2 regions of the Tissierella carlieri genome follow, and region 2 is predicted to be linked to the other one. Evidence: a T-box and tRNA genes for the amino acid it is inferred to sense, from the RefSeq annotation. Region 2 holds a T-box; the other holds one or more tRNA genes.
What was found. The T-box of region 2 lies ahead of argS (arginine--tRNA ligase). A T-box ahead of a tRNA ligase gene usually reads a tRNA of that ligase, here a tRNA-Arg.
Positions count from the first base shown of each region.

Region 1 (6,505 bases), on a different contig from region 2:
TTGTAGCTTACACCTATTACTTCTTGCATTTTCTTTATTGTAAATATAGGTTTATTGAATATAAATAAAACTGCATCATCAGATATACTTTTTTCTTTAGCTATAGACATCATCTCGATATACAGACTTTCTATAGATAACAGCTTTTCTATATATTTATCTGCTTGCTTTATTGCTGAATTTAGGAAAAATATTATCCACTCTTTCCATCTGGGTTTTTCTAATCTTAGTCCATTTAATAAAGCATAGTATTTATATTTGCTTTTTTCTAATTCTTCGCTTACAAAAAACGATGGATACGATATAATGCCTTTATCTAACAAGTAAATTATTATTAATATTCTTCCTAATCTTCCATTCCCATCCAAGAAAGGATGTATTGTTTCAAATTGACCGTGGATTATAGCTGCTCTTGAAATATATCCAAAATCATCTTCGTATTCATCATTTATATACTTTTCTAAATTTGACATATATTTCTCTACCAAAGTTGCTTCTGGAGGAATATATGTTGCGTCTTCTTTTCTGTCTGTTGGCCCTATAAAATTTTGGACTTTTCTATATGAACCTGGGCTTCTGCTTTGTCCTCTACTATCTTTTAATATAGTTTCATGTAACTTATAAAACATTCTTGTAGAAATAGGTATTTGTTTTAACAAGTCTTGTGCTTTTGTTAGCGCATCAAAATAATTGAGTACTTCAGTTATATCTTTATTTGTATTTCCAGTTACTTCTGATTCTATAACTTCACTAAAACTTGCTTGAGTACCTTCTATTTTAGTAGATTGCACTGATTCATTCATAGAAAATAGCATAAGTAATTCTTTTTTTATTACTGATCTCTCTAATATCGAATTGAATTTTTCAACTTTAGCTCTAGCTTCTCCTTCTAATTTAAGTATTTCTATGGTGTCGGAATTATCTAAACTTATCGGTAAAAAATTAGGCTCAAATGGTTTCTTCATAATATAACCTCCTATAATATATTATACTATCTAATTGCATTTATTTCAATATATATATTTTTTTGAAATAACCATGAGATTTATTATATTATATTTCATATTTAATTATATTATGAACTTAATTATTTCGTTTTAGTCAATAAATCCTCTATATTTTACTATCTTTTTGTTTTCCTTCTTTATTCCATCATATATGATCCATATATTCCTTTACCTAATCATAAGTTCCAACAACAATAATTTTTCTATGTTTTCCACGATAGGGAAAAGTTATATATATTACAAAAGATGAGACAATGAATGATAAATATTACCTAGTTTATATATTAAAATCCTGATAAGAATTTAATTTTTATTGCCAGTGAATTAAATTATGATGAAAATGAATTAATCTTCATTTAGTAAATATTTATGAAATAAAAGGAGGGGTAAAATTCAATATGGTATAAAAAAACACCTAGAATAATTCAGGCATTTAGAATGAGTTAAAAGAATAATCAAAAGAATAATCTTTTTTATTATTTAATGCATTAATTTTTCAGAAGGGTTAAAAAAGGGTTAAATCTAATTTTGGAAAACCCTCAAAACCCTTCCACTCATTGTATTTGGCACACCAGAGAGGACTCGAACCCCCAACACTCTGATCCGAAGTCAGATGCTCTATCCATTGAGCTACTGGTGCATATTTAATATTACGTATAAAAAAAATTGGCTCATGCCAATTTTTATGTATGGTGCGGGAAAGAGGACTTGAACCCCCACGTCAATGACACTAGATCCTAAGTCTAGCGCGTCTGCCAGTTCCGCCACTCCCGCATATGCCCTTTATAAGGCATTAGTGGTGATCCATCCGCGACTCGAACGCGGGACACCCTGATTAAAAGTCAGGTGCTCTACCGACTGAGCTAATGGATCATGATAAATTGTTTTGCTAGCAAAATTAGTTTTATTACTTCGATGTTAAATATGGGGTGGATGATGGGATTCGAACCCACGACCTCCAGAGCCACAATCTGGCGCCATAACCAACTAGGCCACACCCACCATATTTTAAATTATTAAGCTGGCGCACCTAGGAGGATTCGAACCCCCGGCACACGGATTAGAAGTCCGTTGCTCTATCCTACTGAGCTATAGGTGCTCTCACAGTTGGAGCGGGTAAAGGGGATCGAACCCTCGCAGCTGGCTTGGGAAGCCAGTGCTCTACCACTGAGCTATACCCGCATAGTTCGATACTCAGTGATCACTTAATCTTTTATTCGCTAACAATTTAAAATTATAGCAGGTTCTAAATACAAAGTCAATAGCATATTATTAATTTATTTCAATTATTTTTGTTTCTATTGTATTTCCAATGTTTATGATGCCAAAAGTTTTTATTTTTGTAGCATTTCTAGGCAAGGAAGGGCTTCCTGGATTCATTATAATCATGTTTCCTATCTTCTCTATAATAGGTACATGTATATGACCAAATAACACTATATCAGCTCCTAATTCCAAGCCTTTATAATATAAGTTTGCTATTCCATTCTGCACATTATATTTATGTCCATGGGTCAGAAAAATTTTCTTTCCTTTAATCTCCACTAACTCATCTTCATTATATTCAGTATGAAGATAATCTCCATTACCCTTTACTATTATAGTTTCAAATCCTAGTGCTTTAGATATTGCAACACCATCAGTTACATAATCTCCAAGGTGAAATAAAATATCCGGTTTTTCTATCTCTGATAACTTTTCGATAATGCCCTTATTATTTCCATGGGTGTCACTAACTACTGCTATTCTCATATTAATCTACCTCTAATATATTCTTTAGAGCTTCCTTTAGATTTTCTAATGCTTTTGCTCTATGGCTTATTTTATTTTTTATTTCTTCTCCTAATTCTCCAAAGGTTTTGTCATATCCATCTGGAGTAAATAAAGGATCATATCCAAATCCATTTTTACCTTTTGGCTCAAATCCCACCTTACCCTTACATTCTCCATAAACTATTGCGCTCTCCTTATCCTCAGTAATTAATACTATAACTGTTTTAAATTTAGCATTTCTCTCCTTCAAAGGTATATCCTGCAACTCTTCCAATAGTTTATTATTATTTTTCTTATCATTTCCTTCTTCACCTGCATATCTTGAAGAATAAACTCCGGGTTCTCCATTTAATTTATCTACGAATAATCCTGAATCATCTGCTAAAACCATATAATCTAGCCTTTCAGCTAAAGCCTTAGCCTTTTTTAAACTATTTTCTTCTAAGGTTTCCCCATCTTCTATCACTTCTAAATCACCTAATCCTACATCTTTTTTAGAAACTACTTCTATTGATAAACCCTCAAGTATATTTTTTATTTCTTCTACTTTATGTTGATTGCCTGTTGATACTACAAGTTTTCTTTTTTCCATATTAATTATATACTCCTTTATTTTTCTAATCTTGTACTCTGTTATTATATTTTATCAAATATAGAATTTTTTATCTATAAATAAAAAAAGAAAAGGGGAGCATATTAGCTCGCCCCTACGATAATATTTAAACTTGTTAATTGTTCTTTGTTAACTGTTAATTCAAATTAATATTCATTTGCAAAAACTGGAATTGTAGTATTTATTGTTTCTCCATCTATAAGTAACTCAACGGTCTCAATTTCTTCAAATTGACTTAGTGTTAGACCTATATTTTTTACTATATCACTAAAGGTTTTATCTTCTGATGAATCCGAGTAACTCTCATAGGATATATCTACATATGCAGTACCATCTTTTACTTCTACTCCATGAAGCATAACATCTCTTGGGATATCTGAAAATAGTCCAATATCTTGTGGTGGCCCTTCAAATAAAATATCCAATGCAGAATATACATTTGCTACTGGTGCTAAAGTAGGTATCGTTACTGGTACAAAATATTCAAATTCTTCATTATTCATTCCTTTATAATAAACGACTACTTTAGAACGACCATCTTCTAATTTGCCAACTAAATTAATATTTTCTCTTGCTAGGGGCTTACTAATATCTCCTCCATAGTTTAAAGAAGGTAATGCTTTTCCACCGACTAGTATTTGAACCTCTTTAATAGCTGGAAACTCTGTCAGTGTATATACTACACCTTTAATAAAACTTTCTTCTTCCTTTTCTGATTGATTACTTAAAACATTCTCAGAAAAATCAACCTTACACAGACCAGTTTCATCATTTATAGACATCCCTAAAATCTCTGTACCTGCCGGTATAACTGGTAACAGACCAGTAGGTTTCAAAGTTTCTCTAAGTTCCGCACTGTCTATCATATTATTAAGTGTTACTCTCGCAATTCCTTCCTCCCAAGGAATTTTTCGCATTACAGGAACTAAATATCCATCTGCATCTCTAAAATACATAACTGTCTTTCTTACGCCTTCTTCTTCAGCTACGACTACTTCTTCTTCATCAGATCTAATGATTTGTATTTCGTCATCCTTAGCTGATAACCTGTCATTAATAAGGTTTTTTCCAATACTTAATACCGTTAGACCCAAGACTATTATTAGTCCAAATAATATTATTCTCCTATTTACCATCATCAACCCTCCTAGATTATACTATTACATTATATTAGAAGAGTTGTCAGACTATGATTAATTTATCTCTTACTTTTTATTAGATGCAAAATACCCACCACTAATAGGATTTATATTATTTACAGTAATAAATGCATTTTTATCGTATTCATATACTATTTTCTTTAAATTAGTCAAATCTTTACGGTTTATTGCTACATTTAATATTTCTTTACTTCCTTCTAATCCTTGACCTATTATAACTGTTACTCCAAATCCATTTTCTCTAAGAATTTTAATTAATTCCTTATTATCTGATGTTTTTAAAATAATCTGAGTTGCCAAATTTCCCAAAGCGATTTTATTTTCTATTGTAATTCCTAAATAATTTCCACAGGCAAATCCCAATGCATAGGATAAAAGATTTAAAGGGTTATCTAAGCTACTAACTACTTTACTCAATGCTGTTACATAAATGCTTACCTCAAAAAAGCCAATTAATGCAGCTTGTAACCTTCTTCCCTGTACTACCATAAGTGTCCTAATAGTGGCTAAAGATACATCTGCCACCCTTGCAAAGAAAATAAATAAATATCCGTATAATAACTCCATAATTCTCTCCTCCCTAAAAATAAATAAGCAAGGTTACCCTTGCCTATTATATTAATACATTTCAAAATATTTTTCTATTCCTTTTATTATGGCATTAACTATTTTATATTGATACTCTTCAGTGAATAAAAGGTTTTCTTCAGCCGAATTAGATAAAAATCCTGTTTCTACTAAGACTGCAGGCATTTTAGTTTCCCTAAGAACTACTAGATTAGGTCTTTGAATTATACCCTTATCTACTGCTCCTGTAGCCTTTAATAGCTCGTCCATTATGATTTTAGCAAATGGATGCTGATCTATTTCTTTTTTCTCTGACTGAGTTGCTGGACAATATAATACTTGAATTCCTGCAATAGACTTATTATCATGAGAATTTCCATGTATACTTACAAAAACATCTGCATAGTTATCATTTGCTATTCTAGCTCTTTCATATAAATCAATAAATTCATCTGTATCTCTAGTCATTATTGTATTATATCCTTGAGCTTTGAGTGCATCATTGAGTTTCAGTGAAACACTAAGATTTAAATCCTTTTCTCTCCTTTTGTTTATAGATGTAGCTCCTGGATCTTTACCTCCGTGTCCAGCATCTATAACAATAAGCCTGTCAGAAGTTTTTACATTTTCATCCTTCATTATCATCAAAGAAACTTTACTGTCTGACTCTCTGGAAAGTAGAACATATTCTATACTCTTTCTAAATTTAATGAAAACTCTAGTCTCTATTTCATCTTTGACAACTTGAATTTCATCTATCAATCCATCTTTTATAGATACTATCCCTTCATTTAATTCTACATTATCTGTCGGGATCGTTACTTGTATCCATTTGTTTCCAGTTTCATAGTTTACGGAGTAATCTGTTTCCACAAGATTGTTAATAGTGAAAATTTTATTATCACCTTCTGAAGTATAAGAAATGTTTTCCCAGAAAGATTTTTCAGGATAAATTACTATCTTATCTCCATAGGTATCCACTTTTACATTAGGGTCTGATATTCCATCTTTTACGTCTAAGACTATTCTAACAATTTGATCCATAGGGCTATAGTTATTATCAACATTAAACTGTGATACTCTAACTCCTTTTACAAATCCTAAATCATAATCATAGTTATAGTAAGTACTTCCTTCTAAAACAGAATCCATTAAATCTATTACTACTCTTTCTGGATTTTTAAGTTTCATGAAATTAACCTTAACCTCAGATGTACCATGGATTACAATAGCTTCTTTACCATCAATTAATTCTTTTGTAATTGATTTTACCTTATTACCAAAAGATATTGCCATGTCTTTTCCATCATTTGTTAGTAAAACATTATGTTCTACTATCTGATTTAATGTTACCACTATTCTAGTAATATTAGGCTCTTTAGAAA
Region 1 covers NZ_JAHLOH010000014.1:2,433-8,937, reverse strand. The annotation lists gene KQI38_RS02465 (Fic family protein) at 1-965, opposite strand, end outside; tRNA gene KQI38_RS02460 (tRNA-Arg) at 1,572-1,647, opposite strand; tRNA gene KQI38_RS02455 (tRNA-Leu) at 1,698-1,781, opposite strand; tRNA gene KQI38_RS02450 (tRNA-Lys) at 1,805-1,880, opposite strand; tRNA gene KQI38_RS02445 (tRNA-His) at 1,933-2,009, opposite strand; tRNA gene KQI38_RS02440 (tRNA-Arg) at 2,030-2,106, opposite strand; tRNA gene KQI38_RS02435 (tRNA-Gly) at 2,116-2,189, opposite strand; gene KQI38_RS02430 (metallophosphoesterase) at 2,280-2,759, opposite strand; gene KQI38_RS02425 (XTP/dITP diphosphatase) at 2,761-3,372, opposite strand; gene KQI38_RS02420 (GerMN domain-containing protein) at 3,540-4,529, opposite strand; gene KQI38_RS02415 (DUF2179 domain-containing protein) at 4,599-5,120, opposite strand; gene KQI38_RS02410 (N-acetylmuramoyl-L-alanine amidase family protein) at 5,172-6,505, opposite strand, start outside.
Region 1: it has a tRNA-Arg gene. The T-box ahead of argS (arginine--tRNA ligase) is inferred to sense a tRNA for this amino acid. The anticodon was not compared.

Region 2 (6,505 bases):
GATTAGTCATTGAATTTTTGACAAAAGTCTTATAGAATATATTGTATAATACGACAAGAAAGGAGATAAATCATGAGAGAATTCGATAAAATTTCTATCCAAGAAATGTCTAAAGATGATATGCTATTAATTATTGAAGCCTTGGAATATACAGGTAGCAATACTAAAATAAATGAATTTTTAAGTTTAAAAGACAGTATTGTGGAGGAATTAAGCTCTTTAGCGGAAATTGACGAAAAAGATTTTTTAGAGTATCTAAGAAAATAGACCCCTAAGGGTCTATCTTTTAAATAAGTACATACCAGTTTTAGTCTGAATTAAAGAAGTTAAGGTGTCATCCTTTACTTCTTTTTTTATTACCTTAGCTTCCTTAAGTAAAGAATGAAAAAAAACATCACCTTCATTAAAATTAAATATATCTGGTAAAATATATTCTTTTATCTTTAGCTTATCAGGGTCTATTCTAGATTTTCTTAAAGATATAATATATTCACCGAGATTAATATAAAATCTAGGAAGATTATATTCCTTATTTGAATCATATAAAAAGTCGTACAATACTTTGCCTATTAATGTCTTTGACTCTTCTTTATCTAAAACCTTAAGAATATCCTCTAGACTCAAATACCTATTATTTATTATACCATTTAAAAAATTCAATAGATGTATTTTTTCTCTTTCAAACTCTACCTTGAAATTGCCTGAATAATTCTCAATTTCTATTCTATAATGCTTTTTATATTTATCCATATAATTAGTTTGAGAAAATCCAATAATATTTTCCTTCAGCTTTTCTATTATATTATCCTCATCTCTAAGAACTAAATACAATAAATGTACAATAGCTATTGTTTCAAATAAAAATTGAAGATTTCCAGATGTAAATAGTATATTTCTTATAGTTTCTTCTTCTATTATTTCATATCTTTGATTTGCAAGAACTAGAGGTATTATTCTACTTATTATAGAATCATCTTTATCATTCCAATATAAACTTGGATTTACTCTTCCTTGTGTATTTAACAAGGAAGAGTTTTCTCCAATTCTATAGTTTAACCATAGTTTAAACTCTTCTAAAAATCTAGTATAGTCAATTCTAACTCCTTCTTCATTCATCATAGGAATTAAAGACTTCGTAGTTATTATAGATAATTGAGATATATAACCATATCTCTTCCCCTCATTATAATCTTCTTGAAATAAGTTTAATAACAATCTTTCAAAGCTCATTTTAGTCATATATATCTACATTCTTTCTGGTGCTTCTATTCCTAATAGATCTAATCCTGTTTTTAATACAGTCTTAGCTGTAAAGGATAACATAAGTCTTGCTTTTTTAAGTTCTATATCATCTGTGATTATAGGGCAAGAATTATAGAACTTATTATAAGCTTTTGCTATTTCGACTATATGTCTTGTAATGAAATAAGGTTCATTTTTCTCCATAGCATCTAGTACTACTTTAGGGAAATCATATAATAGTCTAGTTATATTTATCTCTTCCTCAGTATTAAGAAGGCTATAATTTACATTATTCTCTATATTAAACTTTCCTCTTTCAAGTAAAGAATTTATTCTTGCATGGGTATATTGAACATAAGGACCGGTTTCTCCTTCAAAACTTAATGTTCTATCCCAAGAGAATACATAATCTTTAATTCTTTGATTAAATAATTCTTGAAATATTACGGCGCCTATTCCAACTTGTTTCGCTACTTCTTCTTTATTTTCCAATTTTGGATTTCTTTCATTTATTATATCCAAAGTATTTTTAACTGCAGTATTTAATACATCTTCCAAGAAAACAACTCTACCCTTTCTAGTAGATAAAGTACCATCTTCTAGACTAACCATACCAAATGGTATATGGACACAGTCAATTGCCCACTCATATCCCATAAGCTCTATTACCTTCATCCAAGCTTTAAAATGAAGATTTTGTTGCGAAGCTACTACATATATATTTTTGTAGAAATCATAGGTTTCCTTTCTATAGAAGGCAGCTGCAATATCTCTTGTAGTATATAAAGTTGAGCCATCAGATTTCATAATAAGTGCTGGTGGCATACCATATTCCTCTAAATCCACTAAATAAGCTCCTTGAGATTCCTTCATCAAGTTCTTTTCTCTTAATTCCTCTATTACTGCAGGCATCTTATCGGAATAGAAAGATTCTCCAGCATAGGAGTCAAATTTAATATTTAACATATCATATACCTTATTGAACTCCTTTAAGCTTATTTCCCTAATCCACTCCCATAACCCCAGAGCCTCTTCATTTCCATTTTCTAATTCTTTAAACCAATATCTAGCTTCATCTCTTAATTCTTCATGTTCTTCTGCTTCTGCGTTAAATCTAACATATAATTTTAATAATTCATTTATAGGATCAGCCTCTATTACTTCTTTATCTCCCCATTTCTTATATGCAGAAATAAGCATACCAAATTGAGTACCATAGTCACCTAAATGATTGATAGCAACTGTATCAAATCCTAAGAAAGTATATATTTTATATAAAGCATTTCCTATAACTGTTGTTCTAATATGGCCAATATGGAAAGGCTTTGCAATATTTGGTGATGAATACTCTACTATAACCGTCTTACCATTACCCATATCTGAAGAACCGTATTTAGTCCCTTTTTCTCTCACTTCATTTAAAGTAACTTCTGTAAGTTTACCTTTATTTATAAAGAAATTTAGATATGGACCTTTATTTTCTATTTTTTCAAAGTACTCATTTTCTCCAAATTTACTTGCTAATTCCTCAGCTATAGCAGGTGGTGCTTTTCTAAAAGCCTTAGCTAATCTAAACACTGGGAAAGCATAATCACCCATATCATATGATGGTGGCACTTCTACTAAAGAAGATATTTCTTCTTCTGTAAGCGAATCCACTTCTGATTTAATTAATTTAACAACTTCTTCTCTAAAGTTTAACATATTTTCAACCTCCTATTATTCAATTCACAATTGTTTCTTTTTTATTTGATTGTATGTCGCTGTGTTAGGTCATATCACGCAGTCTCATTGCACAAATTCATTTGCTACCTTAATTTGCCCCGCAGGGTATAATTCGGTAGTCCTTTAGGGCTCGCTTCGCTCACATGAATTTGGCGTTCGTTGCATTTGACCTACTAAAGCTCACAACCTCTATTTACCCCGTAGGGTATCATTCAGTGGTGTCCCTTAGGACCTATCGTTCGCTGTGTTAGGTCATAAAAAAGGCTCTCGTCTCTATTATAAGAGACGAGAGCTACCCCGTGATACCACTCTTGTTGGCAAATGCCCACTCGAAATTTTAACGCTACTAGCGTAATATCCTACTCTTTTCAGATATATTCTCCTGAGTTCTCTTCAAATATTTCCTATTGTACTGGCTCCCACCAACCCAGCTCGCTTTAACACGGTTAAATATTCTACTCTCTCAATCGACGAATTATATATAATTATTACTATATAATATACAATATTATCTGTATAAATACAAGTAATATTTAAAACTACTCTATTAGTGTATGAACTTTAATATTGTTCCTGTTCACTTATATTACAGAATAATGATTTTTTCTTATTTAAAACTAATACATTAGTGGTGAACAACATTATTCCCCCCACAGTGGTTATAAAATAAGCTGGTATTATATTCAGTAAGAATCCAGACAGTATCAATCCTAATGGCAGTATAATTTTAACCATGCTCATAGCTATACTTAAAACTCGTCCTCTATATTCATCTGGTATCAATTTTTGTAGCATATACATAATCGGTATATCTATAAAAGAAATTGCGACTCCGAAAACAATCATTATTCCACAATAATAGAAAGTATATATAGTATTAGTAAATAATAAGTTTTTAAACACTATTGGAACTCCCAATAAATTTGTACATATACCTAATGCTAAACTAGCAAATATTAAAATCTTTTTATAGGAAGCTCTTTGCATGATCTTTTTGATTATCAATGCACCAATTATCATTCCTATTGGAAATGCACTCTGAATTATTCCCAAACTCCTAGAGTCTAATGTCAATACATTATTAATTATATAAGGCAAAGGTATTGTGATTGATAAACCCATAAAAAAATTCAAGCTAATAAACACACTAAAAATTCCTATTATATCTTTTCTTTCTATAATATATTCTAATCCATTTTTCATATCTTCTACAAAACTAATGTTGTTTTCTCTTTTATTACTCCCATTATAATTATGTTTAAAATCTATAAACATTTCAGACACTCCCGAAAATATATAGCATATTCCGCTAAATAGAATAAAATATCTGATATCTATTAGGGCAAATACTACTCCTCCAATCATTGGTCCTAATATGGAAGATGTAGAGTCTATGATCTTGCTAATTGAATTAATATTCATCAGCATATTTTCTGATACAATATTAGGAATTGCTGATTCCATAGATATGCCAAATATAGTAGTAAAAATTGTAGTAATAAATGTACTTATATATATAATTAATAAATTTAGACCATATATACTACTAACCATATATAACAGTATAAGAAATATTCCATTTAATATATCCATGGAAACTACTATCTTTTTTTTATCAAATTTATCAGCTACAACTCCAGCAAACGGATTGATAATTAGCATGGGTATTATACTAACTATTAGAGTCATAGCAAAACTAAGACCTGAACCTGTAATTTCTAATACATGAAGCCCCATGGCAAAAGAATAAATGGATGCACCAAAAATAGATACAAATTTACCTAATGAAAATAATATGAAATTTAATCTCTCCTTTTTGTTTTTCATATTGATCCCTCCTGACCACATCTTAAATAGTACCCCTTAGACAATGTCAATATATTTTCCAAGTCTTTTTGTTTGCACAAATAATTAAAGATAGGGTTAACCCTATCTTTTTCCATAATATAAATAAGAATATACTTCTTCTCCTTTTACAAAATAGTTTTCGTATTTTCCACCTTTCCCTAAAGGTTCTGAAACTTTTTCATAAATAAGTTCATAGTTTAGATTCTTTATTTTTTCTTTTACATTTTTTAAAATAAAACTTTTTCTATATTTATCATCTATTTTACTATTCACACCAAAGTTTTTAAATATTATATATGAACCTATCAACCAAGCAGATTCTTTAATATAGTTATCTATTTCATTCAACAAAAATTGCTCCTTTGAAAATCCATAATTACTACTTCCTGAAAAATCCACAATAATATCGATAGATTTATTTCCTATAGGAATCTTAGTAAAATCAGAACATATAAATATTATGTTTTTATTGGAATCTATAAGTTCTAGCATACTTTTCAAAAATTTATGTCTCCCAATATCATTATCAACAGCTATATAAATGGAGTCATCAGGTAATTCATTATATATATGCCTTAAGAAAAAACCATTACCAGATCCTAACTCTAATATTGTTTTGTTCTTAAAATTATCAAACTCTATTTTCTTATGCATCAGTTCTAAATTTTTATATACATTATCTAAATACTCTATATCAGTTAAGCTTATATATTCCTCTATATATTTATAATCAAATTTCAATCCATGATCTATAGGTTCATGATTAATTATTAATATTCCATCATCAATATCGTATTCTAAACCACAATTACATATTAACTTTCCATCAATTACTTGATTGCTATCTACACTTCCTTTAGAGAGTATTAAATCACCATTACATTTTAAACATTTAAACATGTTTAGATTTCTAAAATCAATACCTATTTTGTTCTTTCGTTCTATGCTAATATTGTGTAGTTCTTGTATTTTAATTTTAAGATTATTTCTAATCTCTTTGAGATTATCTATCTCCTCTCCTATACTCTTATATTTGCTTTCAAAAAATGTTTTATAATATTGATTTTGTTCATATGGAGTAAGATTTCCTAGTCTCCTAAATATAAATATAGATTTAATTTCATTTAATGTAAATCCCATACCCTTTAAATTTAGAATATCTTCTAAGTCCGACTTACATCTATCATCAAAATAATATTGGCCTCCCTGCATTTCAGGTATAATTAATCCCAAATCCATATAATGTCTAACAGTATCAATAGTAAGATTATTACTTTCAGCAAATTTTCCTATTCTCACTAACTCACCACCTGTAATTTCTTTATTGCTTTTCCTATATGAATATTTTATCAAAGCTAAATTAAATAATTATGTTATTCCCAGTATGATTTGAACTTTACATTCTTAGCATTATTCCCAATTAGATATAACTTAACTTCTCCATCTTTAAATATTGATAAATCAAATTCATAGCTATCATTTTTAGGTGATAAATCTATAGTTCTTTCTATATCTCCTTGTACTAAACGTAATGAAAGCTTACCCTTACCACACTCTGATTCAATATAGAGTCTACTCGGATTATTATCTTCTATTTTTATTTTACGGGTAAATTCTTTAGTAGAACTAATATATGATACATTCCATTTATCCCCTATATTATTTTCTATTGACCCTATTGATATTCCAC
Region 2 covers NZ_JAHLOH010000045.1:5,164-11,668, forward strand. The annotation lists gene KQI38_RS15310 (hypothetical protein) at 73-267, shown strand; gene KQI38_RS15315 (hypothetical protein) at 280-1,239, opposite strand; gene argS (arginine--tRNA ligase) at 1,246-2,946, opposite strand; T-box leader at 3,246-3,447, opposite strand; gene KQI38_RS15325 (MFS transporter) at 3,529-4,794, opposite strand; gene KQI38_RS15330 (MerR family transcriptional regulator) at 4,897-6,168, opposite strand; gene KQI38_RS15335 (hypothetical protein) at 6,189-6,505, opposite strand, start outside.